One region of the Kribbella sp. NPDC056861 genome, then DNA from elsewhere that is predicted to be linked to it. Evidence: riboswitches for the same ligand, from Rfam matches in the RefSeq annotation. Region 1 holds a riboswitch; the other holds the start of a gene.
What was found. A riboswitch is a leader RNA that binds a small molecule or an ion and turns the genes downstream of it on or off. The one in region 1 is predicted to bind cobalamin.
Positions count from the first base shown of each region.

Region 1 (5,233 bases):
TCGTGGCGCTCTTGGCGGTGTAGATGTCGGCCAGTGTCAACAGGTAGACGGTGATCGAGCTGACCATCGCGGTGATGCCGATCCCAACCAGTACCAGCCGATAGCCGGCCACGCCCTTCTTGTACGCGAGCAGGTAGATGGTGACCGCGGTCGCCACAGCGCCGATCAGCGCTCCGGCAGGTAGCCACCCTGTACCGGCACCGATCACAGTGATCAGCACGACCGCGGCCAGCGCGGCACCGGAGTTGATCCCGATCAGGTCCGGGCTGACCAGCGGGTTGCGGGCCAGCCGCTGGAAGATCGCGCCGGAGATCCCGAACGCGATCCCCACCCCGATCGCCACCAGCACGCGGGGCAGCCGGTTGTTCACGATGACGTCGGTCATGATCAGCGAGCCGTTGCCGGCCAGGGTGTTGAGCACCTTCGCCAGCGGGATCTCGTAGTCGCCGATCATTAGTGACACCGCGCCGATCGCGGTGGCCGCTGCCAGCGCGACCACGGTCACCACGATGCTGGTCAGGTCGATCCGGGTGGAGACCGGGCCGATCCGGAGCGCCTTCACAGCTCGGCCAATTTGCGGCGGCGTACCAGGGCGATGAAGAGCGGCGCCCCGATCAGTGCGGTGATGATGCCGACCTGGAGCTCGTCCGGGCGAGCGACGAACCGGCCGGCCACGTCGGCGAGCAGCAGCATGGTCGGGGCGAGGACCAGTGACCAGGGCAGGATCCAGCGGTAGTCCGCACCGACCAGGGACCGTGCGACATGCGGTACGGCGAGGCCGACGAAGGCGATCGGGCCGGCCATCGCTGTCGCAGTACCGGCTAGCAGCATGATCGCGAGAGCGGCCAGTACGCGGACCAGGCCGACCCTGGTGCCGAGGGTTGCCGCCAGCTCCTCGCCGAGCGCGATCTGGTTGAGCGAGCGGCCCAGGGCCAGCGCCAGAACGATGCCGATGGCAAGGAATGGCAGGCTCTGGGCAACGATCTCGCCGGTTGCCAGGGTCAACGATCCGACCACCCAGAACCGGAACTCGTTCAGGGCGGTCAGGTCGAGCAAGGTGATGGCCGAGGTGACCGAGCCGAGCAGGGCGGAGAAGGCAGCGCCGGCCAGCGCGAGCTTGACCGGAGTGGCGCCGCCGCGGCCGACCGATCCGACCAGGTAGACCACGACGGTGGCGACCAGCGCGCCGCCCATCGCGAACCAGACATAGCCGTTGAGCGACTGCACCCCGAGCAGGCTGATCGCCGCCACGATCGCCAGCGCCGCACCCGCGTTGACGCCCAGGATGCCCGGATCGGCGAGCGAGTTGCGGGTGATGCCCTGCATCACGGCACCTGACAGGCCGAGCGCCATCCCGGCCAGCAGCCCGACGGCCGTCCGCGGGAACCGCAGGTAGCGGATCACCCGGTCGGTGTCGGAGCCGGTGAAATCCGCCGCCGCGACGTACACGTCATGAGGCCCGAACCACTGGTTGCCGGCCAGCATCGACAGCAACGCGGCCGCCAACAGGACGGCCACCGCGACGAGCAGACCGGCCGACCGGGCGCCGCCACTGCGCAGCAGGGCCGGCTCGGACCTCACTTGACCAGGTCGGGGTGGATGATCTTCGCGATCAGCTCGGTCGAGTTGGCGCCGCGGACGCCGGCCGAGTGATGCGCGAACAACCACGGCAGGACGTGCTTGTTCCTGACCGACTTGAGGTTGGCGTAGGCCGGGTTGGCCAGCATCTTCTGCACGTCAGGCTGGACCTTCGCCTCGGTCAGGCCGGCGTCGCAGCAACCGCTGATCAGGACGTAGTCGGGATCGCGCTTGATGAACTCCTCGACGCTGATCTTCACGTTCCGCTTCGAGGTCAGGTCGGCGAACGCGTTCACCCCGCCGGCCTGCTTGATCAGCACGGTGCCGAAGTCGGGCCCACCCGACACGGTCAGACCGCCGCCCTCGAGCCCCGGACGCAGGATCGCCACGGTCGGCCGGTCGGCGCCCTTCACCTTCGCCTCGACCGCCGAGATCCGCATCTGCTGGTCGGCGATCACCGCCTCGGCCTTGCTGCCCGCGTCGAAGAGTTTGCCGAGGTCGCGCAGATCGGCGTACACGTTGTCCATCGAGACCGTCGACGGGTCGATCGCCTCGTCACCCTTACCGTCCGCGGTCGGGCAGAGCGGACTGAAGATCCAGGTCCGGACGCCGAGCTCCGACAGACTCTTGCGGGTCCCGAAACTCCCGTCGCTGCCCGCGCTGGCGAACACGTCGTTGAACCCGGAGAGCACGAAGTCCGGCTCCTGGCTGAGCAGTTCCTCGCGACTCGGCAGGTTCTTGTAGTACTTGCGGTCCTGCTGCGCCGCGGCGTACTGCGGCAGCACCTCCGCGTCCAGGTACGCCGTACCGACCAGCCGATCGGAGATCCCCAGCGCGTGCGCCATCTCGATCGCCGGCTGGTACGCCGCGAACACCCGCTTCGGCGGTCCGTCGACCGTGACGTCGACCCCGCAGTTCTTCACCGTCACCGCGTCAGCGCCGGGCCCGGCTTTCGCCGCACCACCACAACCGGTGACCAGGGACAGTACGACAACAGCAGCAGCCAGCGTTTTCACGCGCGCCTCCAGCACCTCGTGGACGGTGTGACACGCCGTGGCCGGTCTCCTGGCTGACGGGTACTACGTCCAAGGGCCTGACCTTCCCAGCCAACTACAGCCAGTGGTCTCCGAATCCGGAACAACCCCAGAACATCCCGATCACAGTGGCGAGGGCCGCACCGGCATCACACCGATTTCCCGAACACCACGGCGGCTCAACCTAAGCACCCGCCGTGGACGCCGGGCTCAGCGGGTGTACAGGCTGGACATCGCGAGGGCGAAGGAGACCATGTCGTCCTTGTCGGCGGTGCCGGCCGGGAGGGGGACGAGGTCGATGATTTTGTCCGTGCCGACGCGGATCACGCCGCGGCCGGTGGCGGTGTCGACGTAGCCCTCGTCGCCGAGCGGGATCGGGAAGGAGGTCTCGAGTTTGCGGGTCGGGGCGACGACGGCTTCGGCGTCGGCGACCCGGCGGGCGGTCGAGTAGAGCACGCGGGTCTTGGTGATCCAGCCGCAGACGAGGTCGCCGGCGGGGGTCTCGCTGTCGCGGCGGATGGTGGCCTCGACGCCCATCACGTTCGCGGCGGTCTTGGTGCCGCGGTCGCATTCCTGCCGAGGGGGCGGCGGTGTGGTCGATGGCAGCCCGTCGAGCTGTTGAGCCGCCTCCTCACCCAGTACGACGTACTTCGCGAGCGTCGCGGGCGGCCCGCTGACCTTGACCAGCTTGCCGTTGAGCAGGAACACCACGAACTTGCTGGTCCCGAAGCCACCCTGGGCGACCGTCACCGGCTTGGCGGGCTCGCCCTTGGTGGCGTCGTAGGCCTTGCGCGCCGCAGCGAGGTCAGCCGGAGCCGAGGGGAACACCGAGATGCCGACCCGCAGTACGGGACCGGCGGGAGTCGTGCTGAGCCCTAGCTGGCATACGTCGTACGTCGGGAAGCCGAAGTCGGCAGGAACCTGCTTCGGGTCGATCTTCACCACGGGGACGGCTAGAGCGCTCTGGACGAGCGTCTGGTCCATCCGCATGCACAGGGTGTCGGCCACCTTGGAGGTCGGCGGCGTCCCCAGGGTCTCGGTCGGTGTGGCTGAGGGCGACTCGGTCGGCGTCGTACTGATCGAGACGAGCGGCGGCACGCTGGGAGCCGTCTCGCCGCCGGGACCACCGCAACCAGCCAGCAACGCAGTACTGCCGAGCAGGGCCACCACCGAACGAGTACGCATGATCACAGAGCCTACTTCTTCGGACTACTCGTGGCTCTCGACAAACTCCTTCGACTTGGCGATCGCGAAACCCCAGCCCTGCTGCAAGGTCGGCGACGGCGGCAGCGCGATCTCATCGGCATTGGTCACCACGTCGATCAGCACCGGCCCCGGAGTCCGGAGCGCCGCCTCGACCGCACCCTCCACCTCGCCCGGCCGCTCGACCCGGAAGCCGGTCAGCCCGATCGCTTTGGCCACCTCCGAGAAGTCCGGGTTCGCCAGCTTCGTCCCGTACTCCGGCAACCCGACCTGCTCCATCTCCAGCTTGACCATCCCCAGCCGCCCGTTGTTGAAGACGACCAGCTTCACCGGCAACTCGTACGCGACCGCGGTGATCAGATCGCCCAGCAGCATCGACAACCCGCCGTCGCCACAGAACGCGATCACCTGCCGATCCCGATCGACCGCCGACAGCCCGAGCGCCTGCGGCATCGCGTTCGCCATCGAGCCGAGGTTGTACGAGCCGATCAGCCGCCGGTCGCCGCGCATCCGGACGAACCGCGCCAGCCACACCGTCGACATCCCGGTGTCGCTGGTGAACACCGCGTCGTCGTCCGCGTGCCGGTCGATCATCGCGGCCAGCAACTCGGGCCGGATCCGGGCCTCCGGGTTGTCCACCTTGCGCCGCAACAACCCCTTCGGCTTGCGGTCGAAGGCAGGGTCGGTGAACTGCACCTGCCGCTCCCGCCAGGCGGCGTACGAGTGCAGCGCCTTGTCCAGATGACCCGTGTCGCTCTTCTGCTCCAGCAGCGGCAGCAACTGCGCCAACGTCGGCTGCGCGTGCCCGACCAACCCGTGGTCGACCTGCACCCGCCTGCCGATGTGGCCACCCCGCAGATCCAGCTGTACGACGGTCTTCCCGGCCGGCAGGAACTCGCGGTACGGGAAGTCCGTCCCGACCAGGAACAGCACGTCGCATCCGTCGAAGGCGACCTTGGTCGCGTGGTTGCCGAGCAGCCCGGACTGGCCGACCTCCTGCGGCAGGTTCTCCTCGAAGCCTTCCTTCGCCTTCAGCGTCAGCACCGCCGGCGCCGCCAACGTGCTCGCCAACTGCTGCACCTCGGCCAACGCATCGCGAGCCCCAGCGCCGACCAGCAAAGTCACGCGCTCGGCCGCATTCAGCACCGCCGCGACCTTCTGCAGCTCAGCCACCTCCGGAACCGTCTGCGACGCAGGCTCGTGGAACTGCGGCACCGGCGTGTCCTTCGGTACTTCGAGCCCGCCGACGTCCCCAGGAATCGACAGCACGGCGACGCCCCGCTCGGCCAGCGCCGCGTTGACCGCCTGCTCGATCAGCGCGGGCGCCTGCTCGGCGGTCGACACGGTCGCGCTGAAGACCGCGACGTCGGCGAACAGGACGTCGTTGTTGACCTCCTGGAAGAAGTTGCTGCCGATCT
Region 1 is NZ_JBFBNQ010000006.1:139,353-144,585, forward strand. It holds gene AB0P21_RS28895 (iron chelate uptake ABC transporter family permease subunit) at 1-562, opposite strand, end outside; gene AB0P21_RS28900 (iron chelate uptake ABC transporter family permease subunit) at 559-1,581, opposite strand; gene AB0P21_RS28905 (ABC transporter substrate-binding protein) at 1,578-2,609, opposite strand; cobalamin riboswitch at 2,616-2,801, opposite strand; gene AB0P21_RS28910 (hypothetical protein) at 2,823-3,797, opposite strand; gene AB0P21_RS28915 (thiamine pyrophosphate-dependent enzyme) at 3,822-5,233, opposite strand, start outside.

Region 2 (5,233 bases), on a different contig from region 1:
GCGACTTCTACCTGCCGATCTACTCGGAGATGTGCTCGGCACTCGCCGCGACCGCACCGATGAGCGACCCGGTCCGGGTGTTCCTCAGCAACTCCGGCGCCGAGGCTGTCGAAGGAGCGCTCAAGCTCGCCCGGTACTCGACCGGCCGCCCGTACGTGATCAGCTTCTTCGGCGCCTTCCATGGCCGCAGCATGGGAGCGGTCACCCTGACCGCCTCGAAGGCGAAGTACCACAAGGGTTTCGGTCCGTTGCTGCCCGGCGTGCTGCACGCGCCGTACGCGTTCAACGGCCGCGACCCGATCACGGGTGCGCCGGTCCACGACGAGGACGCGACCTTCGACTACCTGGAGAACACCCTCTTCCGCTACCAGGTCTCCCCCAGCGAGGTGGCGGCGATCTTCGTCGAGCCGATCCAGGGTGAGGGCGGGTACCTGGTGCCGCCGGCCGGCTGGATGACCCGGCTGCGCGAGCTGTGCGACCGGCACGGCATCCTGCTGGTCGCCGACGAGGTCCAGTCCGGCGCGGGACGCACCGGCAAGATGTGGGCGATCGAACACCAGGACGTCGAGCCGGATGTCCTGATCAGCGCCAAGGGTCTCGCCTCCGGCTTGCCGCTGGGCGCGTTCATGGCCCGGGCAGAGCTGATGGAGAGCTGGCCGGCCGGCGCCCACGGTTCGACGTACGGCGGTAGCCCGATCCCGTGCGCGGCCGGGCTGGCGACTCTCGAGGTGATCCAGGAGGAAGGGCTGCTCGCCAACGCTGACACCATCGGCAAGCAGTTGATGACCGGCCTGCGTGAGCTGCAGCAGAAGTTCCCCGAGCAGATCGTCGACGTCCGCGGTCTCGGCCTGATGATCGGCGTCGAGTTCCGTACCGCGGAGCAGGCGGCCGAGGTCCAGCAGCGTGCGTTCGAGCGTGGCCTGTTGGTGCTCGAGTGCGGCGAGAGCTCGATCCGGATGTCGCCGCCGCTGGTGGTGTCGGCGGCCGAGGCGCAGACCGCGCTGGAGCTGTTCGGCGCCGCGGTCGCCGGATGACCGTGTTCTCTCGGGCCCCGGGCAACGACCTTCCGGTTGTTGCACGGGGCTCCGGCGCACTGCTGTTCGACACCACCGGCCGCCGGTACCTCGACGGCTCGGGCGGCGCGATCGTGGTCGGCATCGGGCACGGCGTCGAGGAGGTCGGAGAGGCGATCGCCCAGCAGTCCAAGCTGGTCTCCTATGCGCACGGCACCGCCTTCGCCTCCGCCGCGCTGGAGAACTACGCCGCCGCACTGGCTCCCCTGCTACCCGTCGACGATCCGCACATCTATCCGGTGTCCGGCGGCAGCGAAGCGGTCGAGACCGCGCTGAAGATGGCACGCGCCTACCACCTGGCCCGGGGTGAGGATCGGTCTGTGGTGATCGGCCGACAGGGCGCGTATCACGGCAACACTCGGGGCGCGCTAGACGTTTCCGGGCGGCCCGGGCTGCGGGCGCCGTATCTTCCGTGGCTGGGATCCGCGCGGCACACCACGACGCCGTACGAGTATCGGTGCGAGTTCCCGACGCACCCCGAAGGCTGTGGCCAGCAGCATGCGGAGAAGCTCGAAGCGCTGATCCTTGCCGAGGGCCCGGAAAATGTCGCGGCCTTCATTGCCGAGCCGATCTCGGGTGCAGCGCTCGGTGCCTGCGTGCCGCCCGACGACTACTGGCCCGCGATCACCGGGGTCTGCCGCCGGTACGGCGTACTGGTGATCGCCGACGAGGTGATGACCGGCTTCGGGCGGACCGGGAAGTGGTTCGCCTGTGAGCATTGGGAGGTGCGGCCGGACATCCTGGTCGCCGCCAAGGGCGCGGCGTCGGGTTACTGGCCACTCGGCTTCGCTGCTTGCAGTGGCGAGGTGCACGAGAAGATCGCCGGTTTCACCCATGGCTTCACCTACTCGCACCACGTCGTTGGCGCGGCGGCCGGGCACGCAGTACTGAAGGTGCTGCAGAAGCGCGACCTGATCGCAGCCTCAGCCAGACAAGGTGCAGCCCTCAAGTCGGCACTCGAAGCAGAGCTGGGCGATCACCCGGCCGTCGGCGACATCCGCGGTCTCGGGCTGCTCTGCGCGGTCGAACTCGTCGCCGACCGACCAACCCGTACGCCGTACGCACGGGCCGATCGCGTCGCCGAGCGAATAGTCGCTGCAGGCAAAGAAGCAGGTGTGCTGCTCTACCACTCCACCGGCTGTGCCGATGGCGTCTCCGGCGACCTCGTCCTGCTCGGGCCACCGCTGGTGATCACCGACGCTCAGGTCGCGGAGCTTGCTGAGCGCACGGCGATCGCAGTACGGCAGGTGACCTAGGGGCGGACCGGCGCCACCCGCGGCGGCGGGTTGGTGGTCGGGCCCGCGTTCTGGGAGAAGGACCAGCCCTCGAAGCTGCCGAGCGGAGGCTTGCGGGCGGAGGCGCCGGACTGGCTGTAGGTCCAGCTGCCGCCGTTCGGCGCGTGCCAGTACGACCAGTACGCGCTGGCCGGCGGCGTGTTGACGCACGGCTCGGTGGCCGCGGTCGGTTTGCCGTTGATCCGGCAGATGAAGGCCTTGCCCCACCGGTTGGTGCCGGTGACGACGAACCCGGCGTTCTCCAGCGCGGCCAGCCCCGTGGTCTGATCGCCCGGCGCACAACGGATCTCGGTCGCCCCGCCGAGGCCCTGGTAGTCGACGATCACGGTCACGCCGTTGGCGTTCGGGCAGTACCCCGCGCTGCCCAACCGGGTGACGGCCGCCTCCGCCGGTGCGTCCTCGACCGTGGCCGGCACCAGTGCGACGGCGAGCGCCGCCACCGTGGCCAACCCCGCCAGTATTCGCCGAACCTTCATCGGGCCCCACCCTTCTCACCGATCGACTGAGTGCCTAACTTATGCAAAAACTGTGCAGCCCGCATCTCGAGAGCAACTCCAGCGGGTACTGTGGTGATCGCAGTTGGTTCGTCCTGCCCGCCAGGTAGGACGTCGTAAGAGGGAACCCGGTGTGATTCCGGGACTGCCCCGCAGCGGTGAGTGGGAACGACCGCCGTCATCAGCACTGGGTCCTTGCGGACCTGGGAAGCGACGGCCACTAGGTGTCTGGCAACAGACGTGCCCGCGAGTCCGAAGACCTGCCACTGCCCATGGACGCTCAGCGTTCGTGGTCGACCTCGGTGACCTCGTGGGAAGGTCGCGGCGCGCATGTGACCATTCGACGGTCCGTGTCTGCTGTTCCCCTTCCGCGAGTCGCCTGGTCCGACGAGACGCCTCACGAAGGAGAGACGCTTGACCAGCAAGTCCGCAGCCGCGGCAGCACGGGCCACCGTGTACGGCTACCCCCGGCAAGGTCCCAACCGTGAACTGAAGAAGGCCATCGAGGGCTACTGGAAGGGCAGCGTCAGCGCGGACGCCCTCCGGCAGACCGCGAAGGACCTGCGCGTGGCCAATTGGCGGCGACTCGCCGCCGACGGCATCGACGAGGTCCCCACCGGCGACTTCTCGTACTACGACCACGTGCTCGACACCACCGCCCTGGTCGGCGCGATCCCCGAGCGGCACCGCTCGGCCGTCGCCGCCGACCCACTGGACGGCTACTTCGCAATGGCCCGCGGCACCCAAGAGGTGGCGCCGCTGGAGATGACGAAGTGGTTCGACACGAACTACCACTACCTGGTCCCGGAGCTCGGCCCGGACACCGTCTTCACGGCCGACTCCACCAAGCAGGTCACCGAGCTGCAGGAAGCCGTCGCGCTCGGCCTCGCTGCCCGCCCGGTCCTCGTCGGCCCGGTCACCTATCTCCTGCTGGCCAAGCCCGCTCCGGGCGTCGCCGACAGCTTCGAGCCGCTCTCACTGCTCGACCAACTCCTCCCCGTGTACGCCGAGGTGCTGGCCGACCTGCGGGCCGCCGGCGCCGAGTGGGTGCAACTGGACGAGCCCGCGCTCATCCAGGACCGCACGACCGACGAACTGGACGCCACAGCGCGTGCCTACGCGACGCTCGGCAACCTCACCGATCGCCCGAAGCTCCTCATCGCCTCGTACTTCGACCGCCTCGGCGAAGCCCTCCCCGTCCTGGCGAAGGCTCCGGTCGAAGGTCTCGCGATCGACTTCACCGGACCCGCCGAGGCCAACCTCGACGCACTGGCCTCGGTCGGCGGGCTGCGCGGCAAGCGGCTGGTCGCGGGTGTCGTCAACGGCCGCAACATCTGGATCAACAATCTGTCCAAGTCGCTCTCCACGCTGGCCACCCTGTTGGGGCTGGCCGATCGGGTCGACGTCAGCTCGTCCAGCTCGTTGCTGCACGTGCCGCTGGACGTCGCCGCCGAGACGGATCTCGATCCGGAAGTCCTGCCCTGGCTGGCTTTCGCGCGCCAGAAGACGGCCGAGATCGTCACCCTGACTCGCGGCATCACCGAGGGCACCGAGGCGATCGCGACCGAGCTCGCCGCCAACCGCGCGGCGCACGACGCGCGAGCCGGGTCGGCGCTGACCAACCGCAGTGAGGTCCGCGACCGGCTGACCGGCGTGACCGCGGCGGACAGTCGCCGCGCGACGCCGTACGGGGAACGGAGTGTGGCCCAGCGAGCGCGCCTGGGACTGCCCTTGCTGCCGACCACCACGGTCGGGTCGTTCCCGCAGACCAACGAGCTGCGCACCGCGCGGGCCGAGCTGCGGGCCGAGCGGATCGGCGTCCCGGAGTACGACGAGCGGATCCAGGCGGAGATCCGGGAGGTGCTCGCCTTCCAGGAGAAGGCCGGGCTGGACGTGCTCGTGCACGGCGAACCCGAGCGCAACGACATGGTCCAGTACTTCGCGGAGCAGCTGGACGGGTATCTCGCAACGCAACACGGCTGGGTCCAGTCGTACGGCACCCGGTACGTGCGGCCGCCGGTGCTCGCGGGAGACATCTCGCGACCGGAGCCGATGACCGTGCGCTGGTGGCAGTACGCGCAGTCGCAGACCGATCGGCCGGTGAAGGGCATGCTGACCGGGCCGGTGACGATGCTCGCCTGGTCGTTCGTCCGCGACGACCAGCCGCGCAGCGACACGGCTCGCCAGGTCGCGCTCGCGCTGCGCGACGAGGTCAACGACCTGGAGGCGGCCGGCGCCGCGGTGATCCAGGTGGACGAGCCGGCCCTCCGGGAGACCCTGCCGCTGCGGCAGGCCGATCGCGCGGCGTACCTGGCCTGGGGCACCGAGGTGTTCCGGCTGAGCACCAGTGGCGTGCGGGCGGACACCCAGA
Region 2 is NZ_JBFBNQ010000002.1:727,301-732,533, forward strand. It holds gene AB0P21_RS10515 (aminotransferase class III-fold pyridoxal phosphate-dependent enzyme) at 1-1,034, shown strand, start outside; gene AB0P21_RS10520 (aspartate aminotransferase family protein) at 1,031-2,329, shown strand; gene AB0P21_RS10525 (hypothetical protein) at 2,326-2,844, opposite strand; cobalamin riboswitch at 2,932-3,145, shown strand; gene metE (5-methyltetrahydropteroyltriglutamate--homocysteine S-methyltransferase) at 3,277-5,233, shown strand, end outside.
Region 2: another riboswitch for cobalamin. It lies ahead of metE (5-methyltetrahydropteroyltriglutamate--homocysteine S-methyltransferase); the one in region 1 lies ahead of AB0P21_RS28905 (ABC transporter substrate-binding protein).